Regions from separate parts of the Pseudoalteromonas sp. SG41-2 genome, predicted to be linked through region 1. Evidence: predicted binding sites of a transcription regulator. Region 1 holds the regulator's gene; each other region holds the start of a gene.
What was found. The regulator sigma-54, encoded in region 1, starts transcription at its own class of promoters, with help from an activator protein. The targets are predictions, from matches to a motif close to GTTGGCACGNNNNTNGNNT.

Region 1 (3,215 bases):
GCAACTGGCAGTCCGGCTTACTTTGAAGAAAAACAAACTGATGGCACAGTAATGAGTGCCAGTGCTGATGAAGTCCGTTACGATGTCGCTAAGCGCTATTTAACCTTGGTTGGCAATGCACAAGTCACTCAGGCAGGTCAAAAAATCAATGCCAAAAGCATTACCTATGATATGGACCAGCAACTGATCAGTGCTGAAAAAGGCGCAAGCTCAAGCGATCGTGTGCACACCATTTTGGTACCAGTAGACAGTAAAAAAGACAAATCTAAAGGGCAGCCATGAGTACATTAAAAGCTGAATTTCTAGCAAAAAGCTATAAAGGTCGCCAAGTTGTAAAAAGCGTGGGTTTAGAAGTTAGCGCAGGCAGCATTGTTGGCTTATTGGGTCCTAATGGCGCTGGTAAAACCACCACCTTTTATATGATTGTGGGTTTAGTTCCAAGCGACAAAGGTAAAATCAGTATTGATGATAATGACATCACCTTACTGCCAATGCACAGTCGCGCACGGTTAGGGATTGGCTACCTGCCACAAGAATCATCCATCTTCCGTAAATTAACTGTTTATCAAAACCTGATGGCTATTTTAGAAACTCGTAAAGAGCTGAATAAACAAGCCAGAGAAGAAGCGCTCGACAGCTTACTTGATGAGTTTAGCATTCAACATATCCGCGACAGCCAAGGTATGGCATTATCTGGCGGTGAACGTCGTCGAGTTGAAATTGCACGCGCTTTAGCCGCAAACCCAAAATTTATCTTACTTGATGAGCCTTTTGCTGGCGTTGATCCTATTTCAGTGTTAGATATAAAGAAGATTATTGAACACCTTAAAAACCGTGGTATTGGCGTGCTTATTACCGACCACAATGTACGAGAAACCCTTGATGTTTGTGAAAAAGCCTACATAGTTTCTCATGGGGAGTTAATTGCATCAGGTACCCCTGAGCATGTACTCGCCGACCAAACAGTCCGCGATGTTTACCTGGGCGAGCAATTTAGGCTATAAAGCCACGCTCGGCTAAGTATCTGCTAGACTTAACGATGATAACAATAAAAGGATTGTTAGAGATACATGAGGCAATCACTCCAGCTGCGCATGGGCCAGCAACTTACAATGACACCACAGCTGCAACAAGCAATTCGCTTATTGCAACTCAGTACATTGGATCTCCAGCAAGAAATTCAAGAAGCGCTCGACAGCAATCCATTGTTAGAGCTAGAAGAACATGAATATTCAGACGACACGGCTGGTAAAAACGAACAAAAACAAGATAACGATGACTTAACCGTTAGCGCATCAGCAGACGACAAGCCAAGCGAATATGAACAAGAAAGTAGCGAAGCATTAAGTAAAGAGACCTTAAGTGACGAAATGGCTATGGACGTCACCTGGGACGAATACATGAGTGCTGCGCCAAATACGTCATCTGGGCCAATGCCTGAAGATGAGTCAATTTATCAAGGTGCCTCAACTGAAACCTTGCACGAATATCTAATGTGGCAATTACAACTCACACCTTTTAGTCCAACCGATGAAGCCATTGCCATTGCGATTGTTGAAGCCGTTGACGATTCAGGTATTTTAACCTTGAGCTGCGAAGACATCGCAGAAAGCTTAAATCAAGGTAATAACGAAGAAGAAATCGAACTCGACGAAGTGCAAGCAGTGTTAAAACGCATTCAGTTGTTTGACCCTGTTGGTATTGCTGCGCGCAGCCTACAAGAATGTTTATGTATTCAATTAAATCAATTTGATCCTGCAACTCCTTGGATTAGCGAGACAAAAATGATTTTAACTGATCATATCGATTTATTAGCTAGTCGTGACTATCGCACTTTGATGAAAAAGACTAAGCTTAAAGAAGATGAACTAAAAGAAGTAATGACACTGATCCACAGCCTTAACCCAAAGCCTGCGGATACCATAGTACGCGAAGAATCAGAGTATGTTATTCCTGACGTTTCGGTGAAAAAAATTAAAGGTCGCTGGGTGGTTGAACTCAATCCAGACAGCATGCCAAAAATTAGAGTGAACAGCCAATATGCGGCGATGTCACGCTCTGTAAAATCAAGCACTGACAGCCAATTTATACGCTCGCATTTGCAAGAAGCTAAATGGTTTATTAAAAGCCTAGAAAGTCGTAACGAGACGTTACTCAAAGTAACCAACTGCATTGTTAAACAGCAGCAAGGATTCTTTGAGCATGGCCCTGAGGCCATGCGCCCTATGGTACTAAACGACGTTGCCGAAATGGTTGAGATGCACGAATCAACAATTTCTCGTGTAACCACCCAAAAATACATGCATACCCCTCGTGGTATATTTGAGTTAAAATATTTTTTCTCGAGCCATGTAAGTACTGAGAACGGCGGCGAATGCTCATCGACAGCCATTCGAGCATTGATCAGAAAATTGATCAGTGCAGAAAACTCAGCGAAACCATTGAGTGATAGTAAAATTGCAGATATATTGGCAGAGCAAGGTATCAAAGTAGCTAGACGGACTATTGCAAAATACCGCGAGTCACTGGCTATTCCACCGTCAAATCAACGTAAAAGTTTGATTTAAGGCGTAAAATCACAAGAGGAAAATGCTTATGCAACTAAATTTAACTGGTCGTCATGTAGAAATTACTGATTCATTAAGAGACTATGTAAACAATAAGTTTGCCAAGCTTGAAAGGCATTTTGATCATATCAATAATGTCCATGTCATTCTTGATGTAGAAAAGCTAAGCCAAAAAGCAGAAGCCACATTACATGTCAGTGGCGCTGAATTATTTGCCTCAACTGAGCACCAAGACATGTATGCAGCCATTGACGGACTAATCGACAAACTTGACCGTCAGGTAATTAAACACAAAGAGAAGCACGCTCGACACTAACACTATGAAATTAAGCTCACTTATTTGCCAGGACTGCAGTAAAGCTGCGGTCCTTTTTAATAGCAAAAAACGGATCATTGAATTTATCAGCCAATTGGCTCATGAACAACTTCCTCAGCTATCACAACAAGAAATCCTCAACGCACTACTGTCGAGAGAAAAACTAGGTAGTACGGGTATTGGTCGTGGTATTGCTATTCCTCATGGCCGTATGAGTGGTGTTGAAAACCCGCTAGCAATAATTATAGTGAGTGAATCACCGATTGATTTTGATGCGATAGATAATCGCCCAGTTGATATATTTGTAGCTCTCATCGTGCCAGATGGTGATA
Region 2 (3,215 bases), on a different contig from region 1:
ATCGAAAATAAATTAAATGCGCCATCTTGCATTACTAATGATTCGCCGGTGCCCATAAATACGAGCTTTTCACCGTTGGGGCCATCAAGTGTCTCTACATCAATTAATTCCGATAACTTACGAATAGCAAGGTCTCTTTCGTTGTACGTGGTGCTTGAGTTTGCCTCGTTACGCGTACCATTTACGGTAGCTATTTGCTTATTCAAGCTGCTAATATTTTGAATTAATGTATTCGCTTCATCAGAAAATATTTCTAACTGATCATTCACGATATTTTTTTGATTAAATACAATGCCTGATAAGCGATCCATTTGATCAATCAAATTTTTTGCATCCGTCATTACGAGCGATCGTGCAACTGAGGATGATGGCTGATTTAAACTTTCCTGCACATTATTGAATAACGAATTCATACTAGTCGATAGACTATTGGATTCTTGAGAAAACAAACTATCAACCCGGCCAGCCTCAGTCACAAATTGGTCGAAAAAGGTTTTATTTGAGGTATCACGATTGAGTTGCTTTTGTGCAAACTCATTTAATAAACGATAGGTTTCTCCACGACCGACTTGGTTATCAATCATGGTCATATGCTCTGTACGCTCGCGTACATAACCTACCGTATTAACATTGGTAATGTTCTTACTGGTGGTTTGCAGTAACTCAGAGCTAGCTCGAACTCCTGAGCTTGCAATGTCAAATAAGTTAAACGACATGTTAATTTACTCCTTGGCGAACCAATGATGTCGCCAATGTCTTAAGCTCTGTGTGGTTTAGCACTTGCTTAATTTTGTCAGCGTAATTGGGGTCAGTGGCATAACCAGCTTTTTGTAATGAATCTAAAAAGGCAGCCGGTTTTGCGGTATTTTGTAGCGCTTCTTGGTAACGTGGGTTTTCTATCAAAAACTGCACAAAGTCATTCACACTCTCTTTAATAGAATCATATGCACGAAAACTAGCTTGTTTTTTAACTGGTGTGCCTTGCTCAAATTCAAGCGTCATTTTGTTGGCTTTCTCACCTTGCCAGCTTTTATCTGATTTAATATTGAATAAATTAAAGCTGCTATTACCATCACTTTTATTAATGATATGTTTCCCCCAGCCAGTCTCAAGAGCTGCTTGTGCAACCATCACAGCGGGGTTCAAACCAATTTTCTCAGCAGCTGTTTTGGCATGTTCCCAAACACTACTGATAAAATCTTCTGCATTTTCAAACTGAGGTTTTTGCGCTGTTGATGAGCTGCTATTGACAGCCTGAGTGTCAGCCGCCTTATCAGCATTCTTGCTGGTTGCACGTTGATCACTGGTAAAATCATCGACGGTGCGCAGCACTGAACTAGGGGTAAATTTTTTCCCGTCAGGAGAGAGTTGTTGCACTATGAGATCGGCTAAGCCCAATGAACCTTTTGAAGATAAATCAACCGATAACTGTTGATCATGCATTTCTTCAAAAAACTTTACTCCACTGGAGTTAAAAGGGCTGTCTTCGTCTTCAAACGCTTCGTTTGCTTTACGCATACTTTTTAAAAGCATTTGCGTAAAAATAGATTCAAATTGTGCCGCTGCTTTTTTTAGCGCTTCTTTTGATGCTTCAGGCGAGGCACCACTTTTTAAGGCATCTTGACGTAATGTATTGAGATTGCCTAAATCAAAGAAGTTTTGTTTATCGAGATGATTAGTATCCATCAGCAATTTGACACAGTGATTAATAATAGTATTAACAATGCAATAATTAAGCCAATGCGAGTTTGCGAGTTTGCGAGTTTGCGAGTTTGCGAGTTTGCGAGTTTGCGAGTTTGCGAAAGTATAAAAGCGTTGATTAATTATGCAAGTCAAGGCCCCCTAAATGCAAGTTAACGCAAACTTAGGGGGTCAATATGGTTTAAATAACCACGAGTTGACCGCTAATGGCACCCGCTTCTTTTAATGCTTCTAGTATCGCCATTAAGTCACCAGGCGCTGCTCCAACTTCGTTAATTGCGCGCACTAAATCGTCAAGGCTAACACCGGGGTTAAATACAAAGGCCCGAGAATCATCTTCGTTAACATCAATAATACTTTGATTAGTAACGGCAGTTTCCCCTTCACTTAATGCGTTAGGCTGCGATACATTTTGCTGTTCTGCGATCGTAACGGTAAGACCACCATGGGTAATTGCCGCCGCTTGTAACCGCACGTTTTTGCCGATCACTATGGTGCCAGTGCGTGAATTTACAATAATTTTTGCCGAAGTATCGGCAGGTTTAAACTCTAAGTTTTCAAGCGTAGACAAATAAGCAACACGCTGCGACGCATCACGCGGGGCAATAACACGAATTGAAGCGGCATCAAGGGCATGTGCACTGTCTGGGCCGATAAGCTCATTAATGGTTTGCTCCAAACGTTTAGCAGTAGTGAAATCAGGACGATTTAAATTAAAAGTTATGTAATCACCTTGCATAAAAGGACTTTTAATTGCCCGTTCAACCGTTGCGCCATTTGGAATACGTCCTACCGTGGGCGTGTTCATTACGATCTTACTACCATCAGCTCCTTCGACACCTAACCCGCCAACAATTAGACTACCTTGCGCGATAGCATAAGTATTTCCATCAACCCCTTTCAAAAAGGTTTGTAGTAATGTTCCACCACGTAAGCTACCCGCACTACCAATTGACGATACAGTAATATCGATTGTCTGCCCTGGCTTTCTAAATGCAGGTAATTCTGCATGCACAGCAACCGCTGCTACATTTTTGATTTTGGGTTTTAAATTCGATGCCATGGTAATACCAAAACTATTTAGCATGGCTTTAAAACTTTGTTCAGTAAAACGACTTTGCTCACCGGTGCCAGGTAAACCTACTACCAGACCATAACCAACTAACTGGTTTGAGCGAACACCTTCAACCATTGAGACATCCTTGATACGTTCAGCGCTAGCAATAGAATGCCAAGCTAATAAACATATACACAGCAACGCTTTCAAGCTATTCATATCAACATCCTTTAAAAAGGGAACAGAGAGCTAGTGAAGAATCGAGTTAACCATCCTGCCGTTTGAGTCTCTTGCATTTGCCCTTTACCAGAATACTGAATACGCGCATTTGCGATTCTGTTAGAGGTCACAGTATTATCTGCAGTAACATCTTGCGGGCGAACAAGACCTTCCAAACGAATAAATTCTTCGCCGGAGTTTAAAGTCAGCCATTTTTCACCACGGATCACTAAATTAC
Region 3 (3,215 bases), on a different contig from region 1:
TCAGCTTCAGGGTTGCTTTTATTTACTGGCTGCTCAGTTAACTCACACCCTGCGAGCCCTAAGGTTGTAATGCAAACTACTAAAATGGCATTTAAACGCACGCCCATGCTAATTAACTCCTTGGTTTTTATTGGTTGGAGGGATGATTGGGATTTGAATTATAAAACGACAGCCTTGTGGCTCATTATGCTCAACGTGTAAAGTACCCATCAATTGCTCAACAGACTCTTTTACAATGGTGAGCCCTAAACCACTACCTTGAGCGGTTATATCTTTAGCATTCTTACCTTGATAAAAGGCACTGAATATATGTGATTTCTCTTGCTCTTTAATACCGGTGCCTTGATCGCTAACGCTCATAGTCAAAGTACGACCAGCTAATGACAGAGCAATATTGACCGCCTGTCCTGCTGGTGAAAACTTTAAGCCATTAGAGATCAACTGAATTAAGATCATTTCAACAAGCTCTGCAGCAATTTCCAGTGGTTGCTCGGGTAACTCACAATGCCAACATAAGCTTTGCTTACGCGCCACTAAACGATGTTCAAAATGGCTGTTTATCTTGGTTATTAATTGCGAGAATTCCAGCTCACTTAAGTCTTCTTTGCTGCTGCGAATCGCATTGTAACTAAGTAAACTATCGATCATAGCGCGCAAACGCACCATGCTCTGGGTAATTAACGCCAACACCGCTTGCTGCTCTTTGTTAATTGGCCCAACGATTTCATCGGCAAGTAAGTCAGTGCCCTCAACCATTGACGCTAATGGAGTTTTCAATTCATGGGTAACATGGCGTAAAAAAGTATCTTTTTGTTGCTCTAATTGATGCAACTGCTCTTGCACCCATTGTAATTTATTTCCTAGTTCAACCAACTCAGCAGAGCCTTGTACAGCTATTTTTTGTTGCCAATGACCTTGCCCAAGCTTATCAATAACCGACGTTAATCCTTTTAAGCGACCACTTATACGCCATAAAAAACCACCACCTACTAGTAAAGTTAATGGGATAAGTGCTATTAACCAATTGATAAATGAGCTTTGCAAAGCTTTTAACTGTTGCTGATTTTTAGTTATTTGCAGCTCATTTTGATCTCTTAGCCACACCGTTTGACGCGCAATTAATTCACTCACAGGAATAAACAATTGCGCATCTTGTTGTCCTTCAGTAACGAGTTGAGTATGCGCTAATTGCAATACCTGTGCGAGTTGCTGCCATTGCTTAATATACTCCCCCGTAGAACTTATAAAAGTTAGTTCATCAATGCTTTGTAGTGATGATTGCCACTTATCAACAATCAATTCATCGAGTGATTCGCTTTTCAGCACCCAGTTTTGTCGCGTTGCACGCTCTAAGCTATTGAGGTCTTGCTTAAGATTATTAAATGACTTGGTAATTTGATAATTTTCACTGACGATTTGTTGAGTTACTGCTAGCTGTTTATTCAGCGCATTTAAAAATACAATCACTACCAGTGATAATGGCAGCAGCGATAACAAAGTACTAAACAAAAACTGGCCTATTAAATTGGGTCGCCAACTAAGTAATGCACTGTACTTTTTAGCGAATGAGGCCATTATCGCTACTCCTTTAGTTAAATGTCTGATTATGGAAGGTGTTACTTATACACTAGCTGAATCAATAAGAATAATGAATAAGGCGAACTGTGTAGCGCTATATAAAGCGACTGACGCTAAATTGAAACAACTTAACCAACTGTTTTTTAAAAACTTAATCAATACCCGTTAAAAGTTGTTGCAAAAAAGACACACTGCCCAGTCATTTTTTCCCACTTATTATCATGCCAAAACATTAAGTCACTGATATTTTTACAATAAAAAAATTGGCATCGTTCTTGTAACATCCGTATCAACGACTGTTTATAAGGAAATAATATGAAAATATTAACACCGCTGTGCTTATGCATCAGCCTACTGCTTAGCTTTAACAGCTTTGCCATTGATGTCGAGGCCACCTTCGCAGAACTTGATAAAGACAGTAATGGCACATTGAGTGAAGCAGAAGCATCTGAAGATGCGGTATTACACGAAAGTTTTGAGCAAATTGACAAAGATCAAAATGGTCAAATTTCATTTGCTGAGTTTAAACAATTTTTGCAATAATTTTCCCAAAGGAAACACTGCTATGAAACAACTTATCGCCGCTTTTTCACTGATGTTTTTAGTCATTAGCGCCACTGTTTTAGCATCACAATTAAACGTTAAGTTTGCGCAATTAGATACCGACTCTGACGGACAAATTTCATTGCTTGAAGCCAAGCAAAACAACACGCTATTAAAGCAGTTTACTGATCTTGATGATAATAACGACGAGCAGTTATCTGAGCAAGAGTTCGCAAAGTTTAAATTTTAAAAGGCTTTAAAGTATTTGCCATAATCCCGGAGGGAATGTGTAAACGGATTTAATGTTGGGATTTAAATTATGGCAAATGCTTTATTCTTTTTGTTGGTAGGATGTAAATAATGAAAAGCATATTAATAATATTAAGTGTGTCGCTAGCCACCAGTTTTAGCGCAATGGCACTGGATGTAAAACAACGTTTTGATCATTTAGATAGCAATAAAGATGGCTATTTAACGCATAATGAGCTTGAACCACAACCACAATTGTTGAGTAACTTTAAACGTTGGGACAAAAACCAAGACAATAAAATTTCCCTATCTGAATTTAAGCGTTTTTTAACTAATAATCTAGATTAACGAGTTTCCCCAATGAAATTTTGTACACAACTGGGACTAAGTTTGTTATTTGTCAGTAGCTGTTGCAGTTTTGCAACAACTGATAATATAGCAGAACAATTCAAAAACTTAGACCGCGATAAAGACGGTCTTATCACGCGTTCAGAGTCAGCAAAAGATCCTGCCCTGTGGTCTCGTTTTAAAAACTATGACAGCGATAAAGATGGTAGATTATCACTGTCTGAATTTACTCTATATGCAAATAAATGAATAGCTAATTCATCAGCATAGTTGAAATGCACAACGATAAATAATTTATTATATTTAATTTGCAGACTCAGTATTCTCTGTTACTGTTTAACTAACAAAAGCAGAAAAAGAATTCTAACAATGAAATGCTTACTCGCCTGTTTAATCACTTTATCTTTACCTGTGCTAGCTGATACCACGGTGATCTACAATGCTAACGGTTACACTCCAACTTACAGTGGCCAATTACAGCAATTTTCTACACTGGT
Region 4 (3,215 bases), on a different contig from region 1:
CGTAATCAATAGCTAAAGGTGAGTCAGTTAAATCATCTGAGATTGCAGAGTCGTCATCTAAGGATTGCTCTTTACGCACTTTGTGATAGCGCAAAGAGTCTAAGCTACGATAACGAACAATGCTGATCATCCAGCTGATCACTGTGCCTTTGGTTACTTGATAATCAGATGCATTGTGCCAAATTTTCACAAATGCATCTTGCAGCGCTTCCTCGGCATGAGCACGATTGCCTAACATTTTTAAGCTGATCGCAAACAGCTTTGCGCTTGTGGCATTATACAATTTAGCAAATGCCTGTTTATTGCCCTGCGCGGTTGCACTTAGTAGAGGTAATAATTCGTCGGTTTCCATAGAGTTCCTATTATTATTGTCAGTTAGTAAACGTATGATGATGTAAAATGGATGCAAAAAACCAACTAAATGATGGGTGCTTATCATTATTTTCATGCTTTTCCACCAGTTAGCCTAGCAGTAAAATACGGCTTATCAAGTTGCGGCGATCAGTTTTATATCTGAGACTGCAGTCCTACATTCATCGTTTAGAGAGCTGGAAATGACGCCGCAAAGCAGAATAATAGGACCTACCAAAGTTAAATACTGACGAAATTGCAAAAAATCCTGTTACTTCCAATAAATGCCTTGTTTTAGTTATGGTTAAACAGTGCATGAATGTCATACAATGGGGTAAAAGTAGACCACATAAGAGAGATTAAAATGGCCGCATTCGGTACCGTATTTATGCCGCAGATGATTCAAGCACGTTTTACTGATAACGCTTGGAGCGAAAGCTCTGTTGTTCCGTCAGATAAAATTGAACTTCATGCTGGTGCACATGTTCTTCACTATTCAAGTACATGTTTTGAGGGGTTAAAAGCATTTCGCCATGAAGACGGCTCAGTCTATATTTTCCGCATGGACGCTAACATTGCCCGCATGAAACAAAGCTCGCATTTATTAAGCTTACCTGAAGTTGATGGAGCCAAGCTTGAAAAAATGATCATTGATATTGTCCGCCAGTATGCTGATGAAACGCCGTTACCACCGGGCTCTATGTATATTCGTCCAACTCATATCGGTACTGAAGCTGCCATTGGTAAAGCGGCTGTGCCGTCATTAAGTTCATTATTGTATGTGCTATTATCACCTGTGGGTGATTACTTTGCTGGTGGCGCGACTGCGCTGCGAGTATTACTAGAAGAAGATGGTATGCGCTGTGCCCCGCACATGGGTATGATCAAAAGTGGTGGTAACTACGCTAGTGCATTAGCACCCATTACGGCAGCACGCTTGCAACATCAAGCCGACCAAATTCTATTCTGCCCAGGCGGTGATGTACAAGAAACTGGTGCCGCAAACTTTATTTTAATTGATGGTAATGAAATTATTACTAAAGCGCTAGATAGCACCTTTTTACATGGCGTGACGCGCAGCAGTATTTTAACCATAGCTAAAGATTTAGGTATGACAGTATCCGAGCGCAATTTTACAGTCACTGAATTACTTGAGCGTGCTGCAAAACCGGGTACTGAAGCTGCTTTATCTGGCACTGCTGCGGTATTAACCCCAGTGGGTACTTTTATTCATAATGATAAAGAATACAAAGTGGGCAGTGGTGAAGCAGGGCCAACGACAATGCGTTTGCGCCAAGCCCTTAACGATATTCAATGGGGTAAAGCACCAGACACCCATGGCTGGTTAACCAAAATCGACGTGTAAAGTTAAACGATATGTTTTTATAAAAAGCCTAGGTTATTTATAACCTAGGCTTTTTTATGGTCTAAATTATTTAATAATCTATACTTTCAACTGTGTAAGTTAGCTGCAAAGGTGTGTAAAAATAACGTATGTAAACACAGGAAGTATCACTAAACTAATCAGTTGATATCTTAATGCTATGAAATATATATGAATATTTATTTCTGTGAAATTTTATTAGTGGCGCATAGATTGCATTTCTGTTTGGGTATAACTAACGACAAAAGGAGCGTTTATGTGGGCCGCAATAAGTTACTTATTACTGGCAATTGTATTTATCATTATGGGGTGGCAGGTTAGTCCTAGCTATTTTTCGCTGCTATTCTATTGGACGGCTTTATCTCTATTACTGGTAAGCGGTGCCTATTTTTTTAATATTGCAAAAATTTTTCGTAAACGAGAAAACGGTGTTATCCCGTTTTACATTCGTTGGGCTTTCATACCTTTTTTATTGGGGGCACAAGTTTATAACGCGTGGAGCCGAAAGCACGATAAAGTACCGCCATTACAACAAATTAACGAACACTTATTTTTAGCCTGTCGCTTATTCCCTTCAGATATAGATACTTTAAAAGATAACGGTATTACCGCGATTTTAGATGTAACCTGTGAATTTGATGGACTTGAATGGTCATCAACACAAGAAAACATAAACTATTTAAATATCCCAGTGCTTGATCATCGAGTCCCAACACGTTCGCAGCTTAATCAAGCGATTAACTGGATTGCCCATCATATTAAAGATAATCGTCGTGTGGTGGTGCATTGTGCGTTGGGTCGTGGTCGTTCAGTGTTTGTGATGGCGGCTTATTTACTCAGTCAAAATAAGGAGGCTGATGTACATCAAGTGCTTGCGCAAATAAAAGAAACACGCGAAACCGCTAATTTAAATAAACACCAACTGCGTCAACTAGTTAAACGCCATAAAAAGGGTGAGTTATTAATCAAAAATAAAGCGGTATTAATTGCTAATCCAGTTTCCGGCACTAAGTTATGGCAGCAAAAAGAGCATTTAATTGTTGCGCGTTTATCTGCTTATTATAACTTAAAAGTGATGATCACATCAGTCGAGCAAAATGGGATTGTGTTGGCCAAACAAGCGATAGCTGATAAACCAGATATGATCATCGCCTGCGGCGGCGATGGCACAGTGGCAGAAGTGGCAAGTGTTTTGGTAAACACAGACTGTAAATTAGGTATTATCCCATTTGGCACGGCCAATGCTCTAGCACATGTGTTAATGGGAATTAAGTCAAAGTTGATCCCTGTGGAAGTAGCATGTGATTTGATTATTGAAGGGCAAACCAAGCAAATGGATACAGCATATTGCAATGGTGAGTTGATGTTGTTGTTAGCAGGGATTGGCTTTGAACAACACATGATTGAAAAAGCCGATCGGGATACTAAAAATGAGCTTGGTCAGTTCGCATATTTACAGGGCTTCTGGCAAGCTTTGGGT

Region 2: a site for sigma-54 is predicted at 1,724-1,742, ahead of flgJ (flagellar assembly peptidoglycan hydrolase FlgJ). Genes of this name have one in related genera too.
Region 3: a site for sigma-54 is predicted at 1,841-1,859, ahead of H5186_RS03850 (EF-hand domain-containing protein). Genes of this name have one in related genera too.
Region 4: a site for sigma-54 is predicted at 1,936-1,954, ahead of H5186_RS11245 (diacylglycerol kinase family protein). Genes of this name have one in related genera too.

The regions. Positions count from the first base shown of each region.
Region 1 covers NZ_JACJFK010000037.1:9,838-13,052, reverse strand. Annotated here, with positions in the region: gene lptA (lipopolysaccharide transport periplasmic protein LptA) at 1-282, shown strand, start outside; gene lptB (LPS export ABC transporter ATP-binding protein) at 279-1,004, shown strand; gene H5186_RS20595 (RNA polymerase factor sigma-54) at 1,071-2,567, shown strand; gene hpf (ribosome hibernation promoting factor) at 2,596-2,883, shown strand; gene ptsN (PTS IIA-like nitrogen regulatory protein PtsN) at 2,888-3,215, shown strand, end outside.
Region 2 covers NZ_JACJFK010000006.1:136,398-139,612, forward strand. Annotated here, with positions in the region: gene H5186_RS06960 (FlgK family flagellar hook-associated protein) at 1-716, opposite strand, end outside; gene flgJ (flagellar assembly peptidoglycan hydrolase FlgJ) at 718-1,686, opposite strand; gene H5186_RS06970 (flagellar basal body P-ring protein FlgI) at 1,883-2,977, opposite strand; gene flgH (flagellar basal body L-ring protein FlgH) at 2,989-3,215, opposite strand, start outside.
Region 3 covers NZ_JACJFK010000003.1:241,756-244,970, reverse strand. Annotated here, with positions in the region: gene H5186_RS03860 (hypothetical protein) at 1-107, opposite strand, end outside; gene H5186_RS03855 (HAMP domain-containing sensor histidine kinase) at 109-1,578, opposite strand; gene H5186_RS03850 (EF-hand domain-containing protein) at 1,894-2,121, shown strand; gene H5186_RS03845 (hypothetical protein) at 2,144-2,371, shown strand; gene H5186_RS03840 (EF-hand domain-containing protein) at 2,482-2,718, shown strand; gene H5186_RS03835 (EF-hand domain-containing protein) at 2,731-2,967, shown strand; gene H5186_RS03830 (amidohydrolase) at 3,088-3,215, shown strand, end outside.
Region 4 covers NZ_JACJFK010000012.1:49,031-52,245, reverse strand. Annotated here, with positions in the region: gene H5186_RS11255 (sigma-70 family RNA polymerase sigma factor) at 1-352, opposite strand, end outside; gene H5186_RS11250 (branched-chain amino acid aminotransferase) at 716-1,717, shown strand; gene H5186_RS11245 (diacylglycerol kinase family protein) at 1,992-3,215, shown strand, end outside.